Regions from separate parts of the Rossellomorea sp. NRS-1567 genome, predicted to be linked through region 2. Evidence: riboswitches for the same ligand, from Rfam matches in the RefSeq annotation. Region 2 holds a riboswitch; each other region holds the start of a gene.
The links. A riboswitch is a leader RNA that binds a small molecule or an ion and turns the genes downstream of it on or off. The one in region 2 is predicted to bind S-adenosylmethionine.
Positions count from the first base shown of each region.

Region 1: linked by a shared signal. The riboswitch ahead of ACIFOD_RS10835 (methionine biosynthesis PLP-dependent protein) and the one ahead of ACIFOD_RS09400 (methionine ABC transporter ATP-binding protein) in region 2 are both predicted to bind S-adenosylmethionine.
Region 3: linked by a shared signal. The riboswitch ahead of ACIFOD_RS04215 (Na+/H+ antiporter NhaC family protein) and the one ahead of ACIFOD_RS09400 (methionine ABC transporter ATP-binding protein) in region 2 are both predicted to bind S-adenosylmethionine.

Region 1 is NZ_JBITPL010000015.1:290,646-297,299, reverse strand. Features, by position in the region: gene metH (methionine synthase) at 1-1,158, opposite strand, end outside; gene ACIFOD_RS10845 (bifunctional homocysteine S-methyltransferase/methylenetetrahydrofolate reductase) at 1,139-2,989, opposite strand; gene metC (cystathionine beta-lyase) at 3,006-4,190, opposite strand; gene ACIFOD_RS10835 (methionine biosynthesis PLP-dependent protein) at 4,183-5,307, opposite strand; SAM riboswitch class I at 5,399-5,508, opposite strand; gene ACIFOD_RS10830 (tryptophan--tRNA ligase) at 5,633-6,631, opposite strand.
Region 2 is NZ_JBITPL010000014.1:295,426-302,079, reverse strand. Features, by position in the region: gene ACIFOD_RS09415 (carboxymuconolactone decarboxylase family protein) at 173-538, opposite strand; gene ACIFOD_RS09410 (MetQ/NlpA family ABC transporter substrate-binding protein) at 679-1,500, opposite strand; gene ACIFOD_RS09405 (methionine ABC transporter permease) at 1,516-2,184, opposite strand; gene ACIFOD_RS09400 (methionine ABC transporter ATP-binding protein) at 2,181-3,203, opposite strand; SAM riboswitch class I at 3,354-3,460, opposite strand; gene ACIFOD_RS09395 (hypothetical protein) at 3,571-3,921, opposite strand; gene ACIFOD_RS09390 (thioredoxin family protein) at 4,200-4,514, opposite strand; gene ACIFOD_RS09385 (toprim domain-containing protein) at 4,520-4,879, opposite strand; gene ACIFOD_RS09380 (YusG family protein) at 5,061-5,297, opposite strand; gene gcvH (glycine cleavage system protein GcvH) at 5,397-5,780, opposite strand; gene ACIFOD_RS09370 (arsenate reductase family protein) at 5,909-6,265, opposite strand; gene ACIFOD_RS09365 (ArsR/SmtB family transcription factor) at 6,383-6,654, opposite strand, start outside.
Region 3 is NZ_JBITPL010000006.1:48,017-54,670, forward strand. Features, by position in the region: gene cls (cardiolipin synthase) at 1-426, shown strand, start outside; gene ACIFOD_RS04200 (YpbS family protein) at 515-787, shown strand; gene ACIFOD_RS04205 (DUF2187 family protein) at 892-1,164, opposite strand; gene ACIFOD_RS04210 (MFS transporter) at 1,863-3,035, opposite strand; SAM riboswitch class I at 3,499-3,603, shown strand; gene ACIFOD_RS04215 (Na+/H+ antiporter NhaC family protein) at 3,690-5,006, shown strand; gene ACIFOD_RS04220 ((S)-benzoin forming benzil reductase) at 5,098-5,853, opposite strand; gene ACIFOD_RS04225 (divergent polysaccharide deacetylase family protein) at 5,979-6,654, opposite strand, start outside.

The DNA.
Region 1 (6,654 bases), on a different contig from region 2:
ATCGGGATCTGCAAGGCATATATCGATCACCTGAGCTCCATTTTTAACCTGTGCTCTTGCAATCTCTGACGCTTCTTCTATTTTATTCTCTGCAATCAATCGTTTAAATTTACGTGAACCGATGACATTCGTCCGTTCTCCGACGAGAATCGGTCTTCTGTCTGCATCCTCATAGACGAACGCTTCAATTCCTGACACCGCATGAGGGTGAGACTCATTGGGTTGACGGGGAGGTAATCCCTTCACCACTTCTGAAAGGGCACGAATATGCTCCGGTGTCGTTCCACAGCACCCTCCAACAAGATTCAGCCAGCCTTTCTCGGCAAAACCCTTCATCTTTATACTGAGAGAATCTGCGGTCTCATTGTAATTTCCCTCTTCATCAGGAAGTCCTGCATTCGGATAACAGCTTACATAGGTAGTGGCTAAACTCGATAAGGAACGGATATGGTCACGCATAAATTCAGGTCCTGTTGCGCAGTTTAGACCAACGACCAAAGGATTTAAATGTTCAAGTGATAAATAAAATGCCTCGATTGTCTGTCCGGCGAGTGTAGTGCCCATTGGCTCAATGGTCCCGGATAACAAAATGGGGATTTCTTTCCCCCTGGATTCAAAAGCACTTCGAATTCCGAGATTTGCTGCTTTTACATTTAACGCATCCTGGCTCGTTTCAAGCAGCAGTACATCAACTCCTCCATCGAGAAGACCTTCTGCTTGAACACGATAGTTGTCTACTAACACTTCGAAGCTTACCCCTCCTGTAACAGATAAGGTTTTGGTAGTGGGACCCAGAGATCCTGCAACAAACCTTGGCCACTCGGAGGTTGAGACATCTTCTACAGCTTTTTTAGCGATTTCAGCGGCTACTTTATTGATTTCGTATGCTTTATAGCCTAAATCATATTCGTCCAGTACGATGGGGGTTGCACCAAAGGTATTCGTTTCAATCACATCAGCTCCGGCTTTTAAATATTCCAGGTGGATCTGATAGATTACCTTCGGCGATGTTAAAACCAGGTTTTCATTACATCCTTCAAGCTCTTCTCCACCAAAATCCTCCGGTGATAAATTCGCTTGTTGAAGCATCGTTCCCATTGCTCCATCGAGTACGAGTATTTTTTTCCTTAGCTGTTCTTCAAACAAAGTGATGGCCATAGGGAACCTCTCTTTCTGTGATGGTTTTCTCTTGTATATGATGAATCAGTTCAATGCTCATATCGTACCTGACAAAAGGTGTGATAAGGTAAATTCCATTAAACAGATCTATTGCTGTATCAAGTAAGTCTTTTGCTATCTCCATTCCGACAGCCCTTGCAATAACGGGATCACTTCCCGCTTCCTTCATTCTTTGTCTTGTTTCTTCCGGCACATTGATTCCCGGTACTTCATGATGGAGAAACTCTGCATTTCTTGAGCTGATTAACGGCATGATTCCGATAAAGATCGGAACATCTAAATGCTTCGTAGCTTCATGTACTTGAATCAGCTGTTCTTTCCCAAAGATCGGTTGAGAAATGAAATAGTCAGCTCCGGCATTCTTTTTCTTTTCAAGCCTTTTGACAGAAGCGTCTAAATGACGGAAATTCGGATTAAAAGCTGCACCTACTGAAAATTGAGTGCGTTCCCGGAGTGATTTACCGGAGAAGGATATCCCCTCATTATTCTGTTTAATCAATTCAATGAGTTCAAGAGAAGATAAATCATAAACGGATGCTGCCCCGGGAAAATCTCCAATCTTGGCCGGATCCCCCGTAATCGCTAATATATTGTGTATTCCTAACGTGTGTAATCCCATTAAATGGGATTGAAGTCCAATCAGGTTTCGATCCCGACAAGTGATGTGAACTAAAGGCGTAAGATCAAATTTTGAGCTTACCAGGCTGCCAATGGCGTCATTACTAATACGAGGCGATGCTAACGGGTTGTCTGCAAGCGTGAGTGCGTCAATTCCAGCTTCCTTTAATGCCTCAGCCCCTTGGAAGAACAGCTTCGTGTCGAGATGCTTTGGTGGATCGAGTTCAACAATGATCGTTTTCTTTTTCCTTACTTGCTCATGCAGCAAGCTTCCCTTGATAGAAGGTGACGATAACTGAACAACCTTTTTTGTTTTCACCACTTTTTCTTTCACTGGCTCCCGGCTTTTTAACCTGCTTCCTACAGAACGAATGTGATCAGGTGTGGTCCCACAGCATCCCCCAATGATTCTTGCACCTTGCAGTCGCAATTCGTTGCTTATATCTCCAAAGTAATCAGGCTCAGCAGAGTAATAGAATCGACCTTCTTCATAGTTTGGCAGACTGGCATTGGGATAGACGGATAGAAATGCCCTTTTTGGTAATGGAACTTCCTCTAATGAGTTCACCATATGAAATGGACCCATGCGGCAATTGATGCCGACAACATCGGCCCCCAATAACTCTAATTGTTGAAGAGCGTCTTTTATCTCCATTCCATTTTGAAGAACTCCCGTTTCATGTAAAGAAACTTGAGCAATGATAGGAATGTCTGCTTCACGTTTAGTAATGTTTAATACAGTGGTTAATTCTTCGAAATCATAATAGGTTTCAAGCAGAATGCCATCTACACCCTCTAGTAATAAACAGTATAGCTGTTCCCGAAAGCTTCTTTTGATTTCTTCCAGCGACACATTTTGTTTAATGCCCCTGATTCCCCCGATGGTGCCCAGAATATAGGTGTTTTCACCCGCGGCTTTTCTTGCCAGACGCACTGCAGCTGTATTTATTTCCTTAACCGAATCCTCCAATCCGTATCTGGAAAGCTTTTGATAATTGGCTCCATACGTATTGGTCTGAATGATATCAGCTCCTGCATCAATATACTCTTTATGGACTTTCAACACTTCATTTGGGTGAGAAAGATTCAGCTCTTCAAAGCATCTGTCCACTCCATATGAATACAACAACGTTCCAATCGCACCATCTGCAATTAAGATTCTCTCTTTCAGTGCTTCCAGCAACGGCGTCATGACATTCCCTCCTTTTTTATAAATTAATCACGTTGTTTCGATTGATCTTTTGTATACTATCTAATCCGTTTTGAAGATCTTTAATCAATTCATCCACGTTTTCAAGTCCTACTGATAATCGTAATAAACCATCTGTAATACCTCTTCTTTCCCGTTCTGCTTTTGGCATGGAAGCATGTGACATCCTTGATGGATAGGATAGGATGGATTCAACAGCTCCTAAACTTACGGCGAACACGGGAATGTTTAAATTTTGTATGAGTTGCTTCACTTCTTCTTCCCCTTTTAATCGGAAGGAAAGAACCGCTCCAGGACCCTCTGCTTGTCGAACTTGAATTTCACGACCGGGATGATAGCTTAATCCTGGGTAATACACTTCTTCTACTTCCTTTCTTTTTTCTAAGAAGGTCGCAATCTTATAAGCCGATTCTGATGATTCCTTCAATCGTACATGCAGTGTTTTCAGCCCTCTTAAGAGCAGCCAGCAATCCTGAACACCGAGGACAGCACCAAACGAATTCTGCAAGAAAGCAAGTTTCCTGGCAATCTCCTCATTTCCCGTTACGGCAAGCCCTGCCAAGACATCACTATGTCCGGCAAGAAACTTCGTGGCACTGTGCAGGACAACATCCACACCTAGACTGATCGGTCTTTGCAGGAGGGGAGTCATGAATGTATTATCAAGAAACGTTAAACATCCATTCGCCTTGGCAAGTTTTACGACTCCTTCAATATCGGTGATATTCAGAAGCGGATTGGATGGCGTCTCCATATAAATCACTTTCGTATTGTGCTTAATTGAACAAGCCACTTCATGTAGATCCTTCATGTTCACAAATGAGTATGCAATCCCAAACTTAGTGAGGACCTCGGTAATCATTCTGTATGTTCCACCGTACACTTCTTCTGATACGAGAACATGATCTCCACTGGACAATAATAAGAAGCTTGTTGAGATTGCCGCCATTCCGGATGAAAAGGCAAAGCCCCTTACCCCGCCTTCTAATTCAGCGATCGTTTCTTCAACGGTTTCCCTCGTTGGATTTCCCGAACGGCTGTAATCATACGTTCCATATTGATCAAAATCCTGTTGATGAAAGGTCGTAGCATGATGAAGCGGTGTAGAGACCGCTCCTGTTTCTTTATCAACTCCGTGAGAATGAATGAGTGACGTCTGAAGTGAAAATGGTTTTTTACTCATACGTAAGCACCTCTTTTTCCAATTGTTGAAAAACATTCTCTAGGTCTTCAATCAGGTCATCAATAAATTCAATTCCTACAGAAAACCGCAGGAGTCTGTTGCAGATACCAAGCCTTTTCCGTTCTTCTTCAGGAATGTCTGCATGTGTTTGGGTAGCGGGATAGGTGATAAAACTTTCCACCCCTCCCAAACTTTCAGCAAACGTAATAACTTTTAAGTGTTGGAGAAATGGAGCAACCCATTCTTCCTTTGCGATACGAAAGGAAAGCATGCCGCCTTTTCCCGGATATAAAACGTCTGTTACACATTCATGGGCATCAAGATACTCCGCTAATTTTCTTGCGTTTTTTTCGTGCTGAGCCATTCTGAGACTAAGGGTTTTCATCCCTCTTAATAAGAGCCAACAATCAAAAGGGGCGAGAACCGCTCCGATTGAATTTTGAATGGTGTAGATTTTCCCCGACAACTCTTCTGTGTTTACGACCACAACACCGGCCAATACATCATTATGGCCCCCTAAGTATTTCGTGGCGCTGTGAATGACAATGTCTGCGCCTTCAGCGAGCGGCTTTTGTAGAACAGGTGTATAGAAGGTATTATCGACAATTAAGAGCAACCCGTTGGCCTTAGCAATGCCGGCAATCTCAGAAATATCTGCTTCATTCATCAATGGATTGGTTGGGGTTTCAACAAAAATGGCCTTTGTTCTGTTAGAAATTTGTTCTTCTATGGAGCCAACATCACTTGTATCGACGAAATGAAATTTGATACTATATTGTGCTTCATACTGCACGAATAAACGGTAGCTCCCGCCGTATAGGTCTTTCGAAACAATCAATTCATCCCCGCTGGAAAATAAGCTAAGGATTGCCTGAATCGCTGCCATCCCCGAGCTGAAGGCAAACCCTCTGTGACCTTCCTCCAATTGAGTGAGGGTGTCTTCCAAGGTGGTGCGGGTTGGATTTCCAGTCCTTGTGTAATCATAGCCTGTCGATTGGCCAATCCCCTTATGTTCATAGGCAGTCGATAAATGAATGGGCAAGCTCACAGCACCTGTTGAAGGATCTTTCCGATTTCCCGCCTGGACAAGTATTGTATCAATATGCTTTTTCAACATTCTTCTCTCCTTTTCTATCTTGAATACGAAAAGGGAAAAAACAAAAAAACCTTCTTAATGAAAATAAGAAGGTTTTGTACGTTCGTTCTCCCTCTTATCGTCCAAGTTGACATCAACTTGCTGGAATTAGCACCATACCAAAACTCGCGGCTGGTTGCTGAGGTGTCTTCGGGCCAGTCCCTCTACCTCTCTTGATAAGAAACTATTTGATTTTGTGAAAAATAACTTTCCCATAACTTATAATAAAGAAGAAGAAATGTCAATGAGAATTATGAATTATCTGAATAAAAAATATTCATTTTACGCTTCATCAACATTTTTTATTTCAATGATAAATCCCTATTTTACTTTTAATCTCTTTCATGAATGGGATTGTTTTTTCCCGTGCTTTTTTTGCTCCATTTTGTAAGATGACATCCAGCATATGGGGGGAGGCCATCAGTTCTTCATATTTCGATCTTGGTTTCTCGATAAATGAATTCATTACTTGGAATAGCTCTTTTTTCGCTTCTCCCCAGCCTATTCCTTCTTGAAATCTCCTTCTCATTTCTTCAACTTGATCGGAGGTTGCAAATTCTTTATAAAGAGAGAATAAGACGGATGTTTCAGGATCCTTAGGCTCTTCAGGAGGTGAAGAATCTGTTTTGATTTTATTGATTAGTTTTTGGAGTTTTTTTGGTTCTTCAAATAATGGAATGGTGTTGTTATAGCTTTTACTCATTTTCCGTCCATCGAGTCCCGGTAGAACGGATGTTTCTTCCTGTATGACATATTCAGGAAGAATAAATGTTTCTCCATATAGCTTATTAAAGTTTTCTGCTATGTCTCTTGCAATTTCAACATGCTGAATTTGATCTTTTCCGACAGGAACCAGTTCCGTTTGGAAAAGAAGGATATCCGCCGCCATTAATATAGGATAAGTGAATAAGCCCACGTTGACGCCCGCATCCATCTCCCTGCCGGCGGAATAATTTTCTTCAACCATTGATTTATATGCATGGGCCCGGTTCATTAATCCTTTCGGTGCAAAACAAGACAGGATCCAGCTTAATTCAAAGATCTCAGGTACATCAGATTGACGATAAAAGATCGCTCGATCAGGATTCAAACCTAATGCTAACCAAGCCGCTGCCACTCCATAAGATAGTTCTTTCATTTCATGCCCATCATGTATCTTCGTTAAACCATGATAATCGGCAACAAAATAAGCTGTATTGTAGGATTGGTTCTCTGCCAATTGCAATGCCGGTTTGATTGCACCAATATAATTCCCCAAATGAATACGTCCTGTTGGCTTAATCCCCGTCAGAACTTGTTTTTTCATAACAATTCCCTCCGCTCAAAATA
Region 2 (6,654 bases):
ATTTATTAGATTATTTCCAAGGCTGTGTTTATTATCCATGATACCCAGCTTGTAGTGGTTGATTTCAATCCACTATTCAATCTTATAGAATAAAAATAGCCACTATAAAACACTCGACCATCATTCACTTCTACAACAAAAGAACGGGAAGTGTATCACCTCCCGTTAGTCGTTATTGCTTCAATTGATTCAAATCCTGAATGGATTGCTGTACTAACGTCACAGCCTGACTCATGACCGCTCCGCCTCCGAATGCAGCGGTTACTCCGATTGCTTCAAGGATTTCTTCTTCTGAACATCCTTGATCCAGGCATCCTTTTGTGTGGTAGATTATGCAATATTCATCCTGGGAATATAGGCTGATACCTAACGCAATCAACTGCTTTTCTTTTTTAGTAAGAACTCCTTCTCGAAAGCAGTGCTCAGTGAACGCATTGTACTGCTCGGCCAGCTCAGGCATTTTTTCCGTAAAGATTCCAAGTCCCATTTTATAATCATGAAGGGCAGCTTCTGTTGTATTTCTTGGTTCCATCTGCATTTCATTCAGCTCCATTTCTTAAATAGATTCATCGAAAATAGTATGAACCAATAAGGAAATGATTATGTTAAAAATTTGGAGAAGACCTTACAATGAAAAAAACCCGATTCTGTACAGTGACAGAATCAGGTTTGCTCACTTTATTCACTTACCGGCACAACGGCTCCATCCCATTCTTCATTGATGAAGTCCTGGATTTCTTTCGAACGCAGTGCTTCCACTAGCGCTTTAACTTCCTCTTTGTTTTCATCACCTTTGTTCACTGCAATCACATTCACATAAGGAGAGTTACTATCTTCAATGGCAATTGAATCTTCAAGGGGTTTCAACCCTGCATCAATGGCATAGTTAGAGTTGATGACAACCGCGTCCCCTTCTTCGTTTTCATACATTTGTGGAAGAAGAGCTGCTTCGTACTCATAATCAAATTGAAGGTTTCTAGGGTTTTCCTTGATGTCTTCAAGTTGGGCTTGCGTATTTTCCACCCCATCCTTTAAGGTGATGAGTCCTTTTTTCTCTAATAATGTAAGGATACGTCCATGATCCGATACAGAGTTACTCATTAAGATCGTAGCGCCTTCAGGAAGCTCCTCGAGAGATTTGTGTTTTTTCGAATAAACACCGATCGGCTCAATATGAATTCCCCCTGCATTGACAAAATCATATTCATTTTCCTTCATTTGCAAGTCCATATAAGGAGTGGTTTGGAAATAGTTTGCGTCAATATCCCCATTATCCAAATCTTTATTAGGGAGGATATAGTCTTGATACGTCTCAATTTGCAAGTCGATCCCTTTTTCTTCTAAGACAGGCTTCACTTGTTCAAGGATTTCAGCGTGTGGAATATTAGAAGCTCCTACTACCAATTCCTTTTCGTCATTTCCGGAACCTGAATCACTCCCACATGCTGCCAAGCCAAAAATACTAGTTGCTGCTATAACTCCTGCTACCCATTTTTTCATTTCATTTCTCTCCTTTTATCGTTTATCTAATTTATTTGTAAAGAAATCACCCAGTATCTGAATCGCAAACACAATGAGTAAAATCATAATGGTTGCGGCGATCGTCACGTCTTCCCTGCTTCGTTGGAAGCCATCTAAATAAGCTAAGTTACCAAGTCCACCTGCTCCGATGACCCCGGCCATTGCCGTGTATCCAACAAGGGCGATGGCTGTCACCGTAATCCCTGAAATCAAAGCCGGCATGGATTCTGGTATCAGTACTTTCCATATAATTGTGCTCGTCTTCGCCCCCATCGCTTTCGCGGCTTCGATGACGCCTTTGTTCACTTCTCTTAAAGCAATTTCTACCATGCGGGCATAAAACGGAGCAGCCCCGATGATCAGTGCCGGCAGAGCTGCATTCGCTCCACGGATTGTGTCCAATAAAAACTTGGTGAACGGAATTAACAACACGATCAAAATAATGAATGGAATTGATCTGAACACATTTACAACTGCACTTGTAATCGTATATGTCAGTTTGTTATCCCATAGATTTTCCTTAGAAGTAAGGAAGAGCAAAATCCCAAGGATCATTCCGAGTACAAAGGTAATCAATACAGACATCCCGGTCATATACAGGGTTTCGAGGGTTGCTTCCCACATCTTCTCCCAATCTACATTTGGAAATAAGTTTTCAATCATCCTCTCAACACCTCCACTTGAACCAGTTGCGTTTGAGCAAATGCCAATGCACCATTAATGGTTTGTTCCTCCCCGTCAAGGTGAACAAATAACGTTCCATAGGCACCTTTTTGGGTTTGGGAGATTTGTCCTTGCAGGATGTTTACATCTAAGTCAAACTTTCTTATCAGCGCAGTGATGAGCGGCTGCTCAGTTGATTCACCTACAAAAGTAAATTTCAGTACTTTTCCATTAGGATATTGCGTCAATAGGTGATCAATGGTTTGATCCGTTTCCTTTACTTGCGAGACTTCTCTTACGAAACGCTTGGTCACTTGCTCTTGTGGATTTCGGAACACTTCCAATACATCCCCGAGTTCCACGACTTTTCCCTGTTCCATGACTGCGACACGATGACAGATCTTTTGAATCACGTGCATTTCATGAGTGATCAGGACTATCGTCAGCCCTAAGCGTTTATTAATATCCACCAATAGATCAAGGATAGAATCGGTTGTTTGTGGATCTAGAGCGGAAGTAGCTTCATCACATAGAAGGACATCAGGATTGTTCGCAAGCGATCTGGCAATCCCCACCCGTTGTTTCTGTCCGCCGCTCAGTTGAGACGGATAGGCATCTCCTCTGCCTTCCAATCCTACAAGCTTCAATAATTCATTGGCTCTTTGGACTCTCTCTTTCTTTGATACTCCAGCAATTTCTAACGGAAACTGGATATTTTCTAATACAGTACGAGACCAGAGGAGATTAAAGTGTTGAAAAATCATCCCTATTGACTGTCTTGCTTCCCGAAGCTTTTTACCCTTTACTTGGGAAACGATTTGTCCGTTCACGTCCACTATTCCATCTGTAGGAACTTCAAGACCATTAAGCATGCGGATCAGCGTACTCTTACCTGCCCCACTATAGCCAATCACTCCAAAAATTTCTCCTTGGGCAATCTCGATATTGACGCCATCAACGGCTGAAATCGGACCTGATTTGGATTGATAGATTTTCTTCACATCTGAAATGGTAATCATGTTGTATTCCACCTTCTTTCGGAGTAAAACGACCTGTTTAATCAGAATTATAGTTGTACTTATCTGATGTTTCCTGCTCCTTTTTCTGAAGCAATAAAAAATGCCTTCCTGCGATAAGCAGAAAGGCATAATCATATAGGACTATCCTTTCTCTCATCTTTCAAAGCAAATGCTTTGAGTGAATTGGCACCATTTCAATTTTCATTGACGGTTGCCGGGCTTCATAGGGCACGTCCCTCCACCTCTCTTAATAAGAGTTAAGTATATTATTTAATTATTTGGAATAGTTAAAGACTCTGAAAATTTGCTACAAGAGAGATTCTATCACCGGATATAGTGTGTGTCAATTATTTTTTCTCCTCGCTGGTTAAACTTCAATCGGCTCTTTTTCTCTGGATCTCGTTAGCCAAAGGACCGACTCCACAAATAAGAGTGGACGATACCCTCCCCTTATAGCCAGTAATCCTTCCTCAATCAGTTGAGACAACCGTTCTTCCCCCGAAAGTAGAGAAACCAGTGTTTCCTCCACCCCTTCAATGACGAAATGAGCGTCACCACTTAAATCGTCTAATAAAGCGCACCTCTTACTCGAAATAATAATGCCGTACACGTCACTTCCACAATCAAAATGAAGAATAAATGGGTTGTCTGGAAATAAGAGTCGTAAGTGATATCTTGAATGACACTGATCTACTAATCCCTCTAAATATATTCGCATGATTACCCTCCCAGTGAAACTTCTATATAATAACAATTCCACTTTTAGGTATTTTCCCCTTCAATACTTTCTCGACATGTTTTGAACCGGTGCACCTTATTTGTCGAACAGTAAGAATTTGGATGATGTCTAGTCAAAATATGATGCCCTTCGCAACATTTCCCGAGAAATATGTCTTCGTTTGTAGAAAGAAAATCGTTCTAAAATTGGATTTCATGAGGAAATAGGTGAAATCAGACAAATAAAAAAGACCTTCTCCTTAAAGGTCTCTTATCCCTCTAACTATCCGCGGTCTTGTTTAGGGTTTCATATAAAAATGGCACGGATTGAAAGGCATAAATCCTTTCCTGTTCGACACCATCCTTAAATAAAAGCAGGCAGGGTACACTTTCGATGGATTGCTCTTCTGCAAATTGGGGCAAGTAATTCAAGTTGGACTTGGTAAAATGAAAGGATTGTGGAAGCTTCTCCACTACGTCAATCATCTTGCTTGCAACCTGACAGGTACCACACATCGGTGTATAAAGATAAACAGCTTCGAACGCATGTTTTTCAATCAATTGTTTTAAAGTTTCGGTACTACTTACCTCAATCAAAACTAAATCATCCTTTTTCCTAGAAATTCTTTATGAACGTCTATATTGGCTCCTATAAGCACTGACGCCAGGTGATACTCCGGTGCTGCGGCCACTTCCTTGTACATACGATCAATATACAAATGTTCAGCTTCTGGAAACTCACGTTTAAATTGCTTGCGTAGTTTTTCACCTGCATCATCAGCATCTACTAATATATAGACATCCCTTTCCAATAAAGCATCAATGAGTTCGTCCATTTTTGTAATGCTAATGGTCCCGTTTGTGCAAATAATTTCAATCGGTTCTTTGATGATACCTCTTACTTTACGTTTGTCCGTTGTTCCTTCGACAATGATTACTTTTTCGTCAAGTTCCATCATGATCATCACCTTATCTTTCATAAATAAGATTACGATAGTATATTCAAATAACAAGAGATGATGTCCACTTTCTACTTGTATTTTCTCATGTTTATAAAAAAAAGTGCAAGTGGTTTGCCTAAATCATCTATTTATACAAATGGTGCCAGATCCATAAATGAATCTGGCACCACTAGCCTCTCTAACACCAGCCACCCTCATCACAATCAGTGTATCTTGCTTGATCGCCTTCTGTGGAAGTGTAGCTTTGATAAATTTTATTTTCTTTTGCTTCAAAATTCGGCTCCATGGTTATTCCGTCAAGAGGCAGAGCCATTCTGCCGATCGGCTGATTATCCAAATATAGTTCTACTTCACCATCTTTAAGTTTTCCTGTCACTCTATTGGTTACATCTAATTTCTTAGGCTCAAGCACCATTTGTGTTCATCCTTTCTTTGTGAAAAAACGTCTACTCATATGGTACCCAAAATAAAAAACAAAACACCTTGAGAAATTCTCAAGGTGCCTCTGAAGATATTATCCTTCATTAATCATTTCATCATACTGTTCAGCTGTCATAAGCTTGTCTACTTCTCCAGCTTCTGTTGGTTCAACAACGATCATCCATGCTTTTTCATAAGGTGATTCGTTCACGAATTCAGGGCTATCAGATAGCTCTTCATTCACTTCTACCACCTTACCCGATACAGGTGCATATAGCTCAGAAACGGTTTTAACCGACTCAACACTACCGAATGGCTCGTCCGCTTTGATTTCATCTCCAACCTCTGGTAACTCAACGAATACGATATCGCCCAGTTCAGATTGTGCAAATGATGTGATTCCAACGCGTAGATTTTCCCCTTCAACTTTGACCCACTCATGTTCTTCTGAATAACGAAGTTCTTTCGGTGTACTCATTCTCTATCCCTCCAAATGCTAGTTATACAACCTAATATTGACACACTTTTCATTGAAAAAGCAAGAAAACTAAGTGTGAATAATGAAACTTTTTCATCGTCCATGATCTGGTAATCAAAGACCTATTTTTACTTCCAGGTTTCTTCAAAGGTTTCTTCCTTGAACCCAACTGTCACCTTGTTCCCATCCGTTGTGATTGGGCGCTTGATCAGCATCCCGTCTGTGGAAAGGATTTCTAATAATTCCTCATCTGAAGCTGAGTTCACTTTATCTTTCAAGCCTAGTTCACGATACTTTTTACCACTTGTATTGAAGAACTTTTTAAGAGGTAAACCGCTCTTTTCATATAGGCTTTTGAGCTCATCCTTTGACGGTGGGTTTTCGGCAATATGTATTTCATTCAATGCTATATCTTGATCTTCAAGCCACTTCTTTGCTTTCCGGCACGTACCACACGTTGGATACGAATAAAAAGTCAACGACATCATTCCACCACCTTTCATTATGATCCTGGATGAAGCATGGCTCCATCCAGCATTCTGTAATGACGAATCTATCTCTACATTCGACAATATTCATTATTATCCTTCTTTTGTGAAACATTACTCACATTGTTTTTCAACCGTCTCAACCAGTTCCTTCAAAAGGAGGGTTGCATTATCCAATTCAAGAGAATAGAATCGCTGCGTCCCCTTTTGCTCTAATGAAACTAATTGCTGATCTCTCAGGATCTTTAGATGGTGAGAAACAGCGGGGCGCGATAATGTTAGGTTTTCAGTAATTTGATTGACCGTAAGAGGTTCTTGTTCGGCAAGAAGTAATATTATGTCCTGACGATAAGGATCACTGAGTGCTTGAAATAATGGAATGCAAG
Region 3 (6,654 bases), on a different contig from region 2:
CCGGACGTCAGCCTGCTGGATTCGCTGAGAATTGCTGCTCTTACAGGAGTCGATGTCCGGATTATGATTCCAAACAAACCGGACCATTTATTTGTGTATTGGGCGACCTATTCATACATTGGTGAGTTACTGAAGGCAGGAGTGAAGATTTATATATATGATAACGGCTTTATTCATGCCAAAACCATTGTAGTGGATGAAACCATTTCTTCTGTTGGAACGGCAAATATTGATGTGCGAAGCTTTCGCCTCAACTTCGAGGTAAATGCCTTTTTATATGATCAAACTATTTCTGAAAGTCTGAGCGCTGTGTTCAGGAAAGATATGGAGAAGAGCAGAGAATTAACCATGGAAGAGTATGATGAAAGACCTCTGAAGATCAAATTGAAAGAATCAATTTCAAGGCTCCTGTCCCCTATCTTATAGATAGTGATATTCTAAGACATTGCCATGAGGGCCTGGAAGAAGGCATAATAGAGGGTATAATGCGTAATTGATAGAGAGGGATGAAATCATGAGTGTACATAAAGACATTACGAAGCATTCAAGTAAGCAAAATCAGCTGGTACAACAATTTATGATATTGGATGAGCATAGAGAAAGAGCGATCGATGAAGCCGTTCAGCTTTGTTTGAATGAGCAGCCGTTTACAACGGATGCCATTAATCAAGTGACGAATGAAATCAACGTCCTTGCCCGTCAAGGTGTCGTTCCACAGAGAAAGCTTGTCACAATTGAAATGGTGAAGGAATATGCAGCTAAAATAAATGAACCAGGTTTTAGTTGATTCATTTCATTAGCGAGTGTCAGACTCCACATAAAAAGACCTTGAAACGGCTAACCCAAATTAATGGTAGGCGTGTCAGGGTCTTTTACTTTGAATGCTGGAATTTAAGCTTTTAATGCGCTATTCCACCCATCATAAACAAATACAGGTTGTGTACCAATTTCAGCACGTTCTATGACAACATAGTTTTTATGTGACACGACAGTTTGATCATCCGGTAAATCCAGCTTCTTCGCAACATCCTGGTCCATTTTAACAATGACCGTGTTTTCTCTAAGGGTAGTAACCACACCATTGATTACATGTTTCTTTCTTTTGAATTGAACGGTATCTCCAAGGTTTGCATTATCTTTTGAGTACACGAATGTATTTTCCAATTTAATATCCCCTTTTCAAATAATGTAATATGTTTCTTTTCTAGTTTATATAATTGAGAGAATTTTCTAATAATATTATTCTAACTGGTATTTATATAATTTTCAATGAATACTTATCCTTCTTCTACCACAATTCATGTTTTTCAAAACCTTTTAAGAAAACTTTTTTGTTTGCTTATTCTTTCTCCCTCATTATATCAATTGGCTACCATTATAGGAAAATCCTTCCTTTTAATATTTTTTTACAAAAAACGAGACTGGGACAAAACTAAAAAACCACGATATAAAGACGAAAATTAGTAGTGTAGGTTCTTAATACCGCTATTGATTTCCGTGCAAGACTACGCTTTCCGCGGGTAGCGCGTGAGCCTCCTCGGCAAGCCTGCGGGAAGAAAAGCGGAGGGGCTTTGTTCAGAGGCGGGTGGCATAAGGCGAAGCGGCCACGAAGGCGTTCTTTGCCTTCTTGGACGGTTTGACTTATGACATGTGCCTCTAAGCCCCGGAGCTGGACGGGTCTCACATTAGCTACTTTTCCCGCAGGAGTCTTCGTCTTGCACTCCAATCAACCGCTGGAAAGAGCTAAAATCATATGTACCGTAAATAAATAAAAAACCCGAACAAATCTGCCTACTAAAAAGCAGAATAGTTCGGGTTTTACTTAGACTAAAACACTTTTGTCCCAACCTCGCTTTGATGTATTAATAAGCGAGTGCATTTTTCTTTTCTTCTTTCATGAGGACAAAGCAAAGGAAAATACCTAATAGGGATAGGACTGCGAAGAATAAGTACACCGTGTAAATGGAGTACGTTTCATAGATAAAGCCGCCAACAAAGGTACTGAACCAATTCCCCAGTCCGTTTCCGATTGCTGAATATACCGTAACGGCTGTTGCTGTAATGTGGGAAGGCGTGATTTCTTTGATGTAGCGCAGGCCGGCTGGGATGAACAAGCCAATGGCAAGACCTTGCATGACAGCCGATGAATAGACAAGCCACAGGCTAGGTTCTGTAAAGTAAAAGAGCCAGCGGAGCATAGATGCAGCACCTGCCAAGGCAGCGACTGTTAACAAACCGAATTTATCTATCCATCCACCGGCGACCCTCATAAAGGGAACCTCCGATAACACTGCAATCAGGAACGCGAGACCAATTCCCGCATATGTTCCTCCTGAATCTTCTACAAATAATCCGAAATACACATTATTTGCTAGATTCGGACCGAACACTAAGAAAGTGACCGATAAAAAGATGAGGAACTTTTTCATCGTGAATAATTCCTTCATTCCTGCCTTTAAATCAAGCTTTGCTGCCGCTCTCTCTTTCGGAAACCGGAAGGAAAGGAATCCGGAGAGAACTAAACAGATAAAGAAAGAGTAAAAAATGATGGTAGGCCCGATAAATCCTTCTGAAAGTCTTCCCATTATAAAGACTGCTATACCAAAGCCCAAAGAACCGAACAAACGGATATTTCCGTAGTTATACCGGACCTTACTTGTATACTTCAAGCTGATACTATCGGAAACGGGAATGATCGCACTTTGGAAAATGGCAACTAGAATGGCCACGATAAGGAGTCCATAGTAAAAGTCCATAAACAAGTAACCGAGTGCAAAGATTCCCGCCACTAAAGAGGTTAAACCAAGAACCACGGTGGGACGATTGGTCGTGTCACTCACCATTCCCCAAATTGGCTGGAAGAAAATCATCATGATGGGACCTACAGACATGATCGTTCCAATCTGATAGCCATTTAACCCCACGCTTTCGCTCAAATACACACTGAGTAAGGGATATAAACTACCAACACCGAAGAACGTTAATAAGTAAAATCCTTGTAAAGTAAAAATTTGATTTCGTACTGTTCTTTCCACTACCGTATCCCCCAAGATGTTTTTTGTCTTCCTTATAGTAGACCTTGAACGTTCAATTGTCTATGAGTTTATGCCTTATTATGGATAAAGTCATGCTTTTTTAGATTTTCTGGTGCCGGGAAGGAATGTATCGTCCAGCTACGGCGGCTAGTCCCTCGAGGTCATAAGCCAATAACGACAAAAAGGCAAAAAGCGCCTTTCCGCCGTTCTTGTCTTATGCTTGTCGGGACTGAACGAGCCGCCTCCGCTTTTGTTTCATCCAGCTACGGCGGCTAGTCCCTCGAGGTCATAAGCCAATAACGACAAAAAGGCAAAAAGCGCCTTTCCGCCGTTCTTGTCTTATGCTTGTCGGGACTGAACGAGCCGCCTCCGCTTTTGTTTCAGAAAAATTTCCCGTTTGACTTTTTCGAGTAAACCCTTTAAAGTATGGAAGTATATTTTAAATCAACTAAATACGATATTCTTCTTATCCAGAGAGACGGAGGGACTGGCCCTGCGATGTCTCGGCAGCGGACTCATATTGAGTGCTGTGCCACATCCAGCAAGCGAAATGCTTGAAAGATAAGAGGAGTGTTTCGTTCTTTTGAAACCTCTTCTTATTCCGGAAGAGGTTTTTTGTATTTTAGTAAATTGGACGACAAAGGAGTGTTAGGAATGAATCAAGAAAAAGGAAATCTATTGGCGTTACTGCCTTTGATCATATTTGTTTCTCTGTTCCTTGGAGCAGGCATCATTTCAGGAGACTTTTATGCCTTTCCTGTACTAGTATCAATTGTCATCGCATCCGTTGTAGGTCTGTTGATGAACCGAAAAGAGACGTTAACGGCTAAGATTGAGCGTTTTGCTAAAGGATCCGGTCACCCTGATATCATGATCATGGTCTTTATCTTCCTGTTAGCGGGAGCGTTTTCCGGAGTAGCTGAAAAGATGGGAGCCGTTGATTCAACTGTAAACTTCGCCCTATCCGTGCTGCCTGGTAACTTGATCATTGTGGGATTATTTATTATCGCTGCTTTCATTTCGTTATCAATGGGTACATCCATGGGAACGATCGCAGCACTCGCGCCAATCGGTGTCGGGATTAGTTCAGGTACAGATATTTCTATGCCCCTTGCCATGGCGACCGTCATTGGAGGAGCGATGTTCGGAGATAACTTATCGTTCATTTCAGATACGACCATTGCAGCTGTTCGTACACAGAAAACGGAAATGAAAGATAAATTTAAAGTCAACTTCTTCATTGTATTACCTGCCGCAATTGTGACAATGGTGATTCTCCTTGTTCTTACTATGGGGAATCAATCTACTGTCGGAGCGGAAAGCTTTAATTGGATTAAAATTCTGCCTTACCTTGGAGTTATCATCGGTGCTCTTGCAGGATTAAATGTGTTTGTCGTTTTGTTAGGCGGAATTGTTTTAGCTGGAATCATTGGATTCATCGATGGAAGCTTTACTCCAGCCAGTTATTTCGGTAGCGTGGCCGATGGAATGACAGGAATGGCAGAGATTGTGATCCTTTCCGTGCTGATCGGCGGGGTTGTCGAACTTATCCGTCATAACGGCGGGATTCAGGCTTTACTTTATCACGCCACTCGCAAAATCAAGTCTCCTCAGGGAGCACAGCTTGCTACTGCAGGATTAGTGAGTTCTACTAACCTGTGCACAGCAAACAACACAATTTCAATCATTATTGCCGGCCCGCTTGCTAAATCGATTAGTGAAAACTATGGGGTGGATGCCCGTAAATCAGCCAGTATCCTTGATATTTTCTCTTGTTCGATTCAAGGATTAATCCCTTACGGAGCACAGGCCCTGTTAGTGGCTGAAGTCGCAGGCATTTCACCAATCAGCATCATCCCATATGCCTTCTACCCGATCTTGATTGCTGTTTGCGGTCTGATTGCCATTCGATTTGCACTACCGAAATTCACACGCAAATCTGCACCGGAAGCAAACCCGGTTCGATCTTAATAGATGAATTTAGAGAGACAAATCCTTTGGGGTTTGTCTCTTTTTTTGATAAGAAAAAAGCAGATTCCGTTTCCGGTAACCTGCTTTCTTTTTATAACAAATCATTTACATGATACAGCTTACCACTTTCAATTTCGCTTTCTGTTACAAGTTTAACCAGTGCACTTGCGACCGTATCGGTTTCACGAAGCATTCCTTCCTCTTTATAGCGCTGGAAGGATTCGACATCGGCAAAGGCTTCTTTAGAGGAGGAACGGATTTCACCTTGCATATCTGTATCCATGACACCAGGGCTGAAGGCAATCACTTGATGTCGGCTATGCTTTTTAGAAAGCTCTAAGCTTACGGTTTCTGTCAGCATATTCACTCCGGCTTTGGTTGCGCAGTAAGTACTCCAGCCATATACAGGGCGACTTCCAGCTCCTGAGCTGATATTGATCATGATCATCTTCGAGTCAGAACCCCGGGCTGCTTTTATCATCTCATTGGTAGCGATCATGGGAGATAGTAAATTCACATGCACACTCGTTTCAAGAGCTTGATTTTCTACTTCACCCGACGGATTGATTGGTGTCACCACACCGGCGTTTTGGACAACATAGACTCTGGTAGGTTTATATCCAAATACTTTTGCTCCCACTTCACGAAAGACCGCTTCTGTTTCTCCTGATTGTGCAAGATCACACGATAGGAAGTCATAAGATACCTCTTTTTCCCCGGCAAGCTTTTGCAGTCTTTCATTATCTGACCTGGAAACATTGATCAAACCTATGCCTTTTTCAATAAATAGCTTGGCAATCGATTCACCTAATCCTCTTGTTGCTCCCGTCACAATTGCATAATCCATATGGAATCATCTCCTTCTTACCTTCTGATTATAAGGGAGAGTCTTCTTATAACAAATAAATAAGCATTGAATTAACGGAAGATTTACAAAGTGGCGGTTGCCCAGCTAAGTGAAAAGGCACACCATCAAGGCATACTCTCATCAATCAAATGATATTCAGGGATTAAATCTGACAGTGGGACAATGGAAGCTTTTTTCTCATAAAGAGGAAGAAACTCTTCAAGCATGGTGGCAACCTTGATTCCTGTGACCCCGACATGACCTATGGCAATGGTTGAAGTGTCACTATCTAATTCTTTAGAAAGGAGCTTGGCTTGCTTTCCGATATGCTGGATGGTATAGACATCATCAAAGAATAATTCGTTCTCAAGATAGGGCACATCCAATTCCTTCGCAAGCTTCGGAATGACACTCTTTCCTGTTGTTTTACTATCAAGATAAAATAACCCCTTTTCCTTGCATACCTCTAAAACGATTCTCATGACCCTCTCATTGGCAGTGGCCCTTGAGCCCATATGGTGATTGACTCCTACTGCATAGGGAACCTCTTTGATCGCCTTTTCTACTCTTTTACGGATTTCGTCATTTGAAAGCGAAGTGGTAATTGCCCCGGGTCCAAGCCAGCTTGCTTTCCCGGACATCGGTTCCATTGGAAGGTGTACGATGACCTCATGGCCCCGACCATGTGCCTTTTCCGCATCTTCCAGTGTTGTTGGCAGAAAGGGCATAACTGCAATTGTCAAGGTAACCGGTAAGTTCAGAATTTCTTCTGTTCCCTTCATGTCGTTTCCTAAATCATCA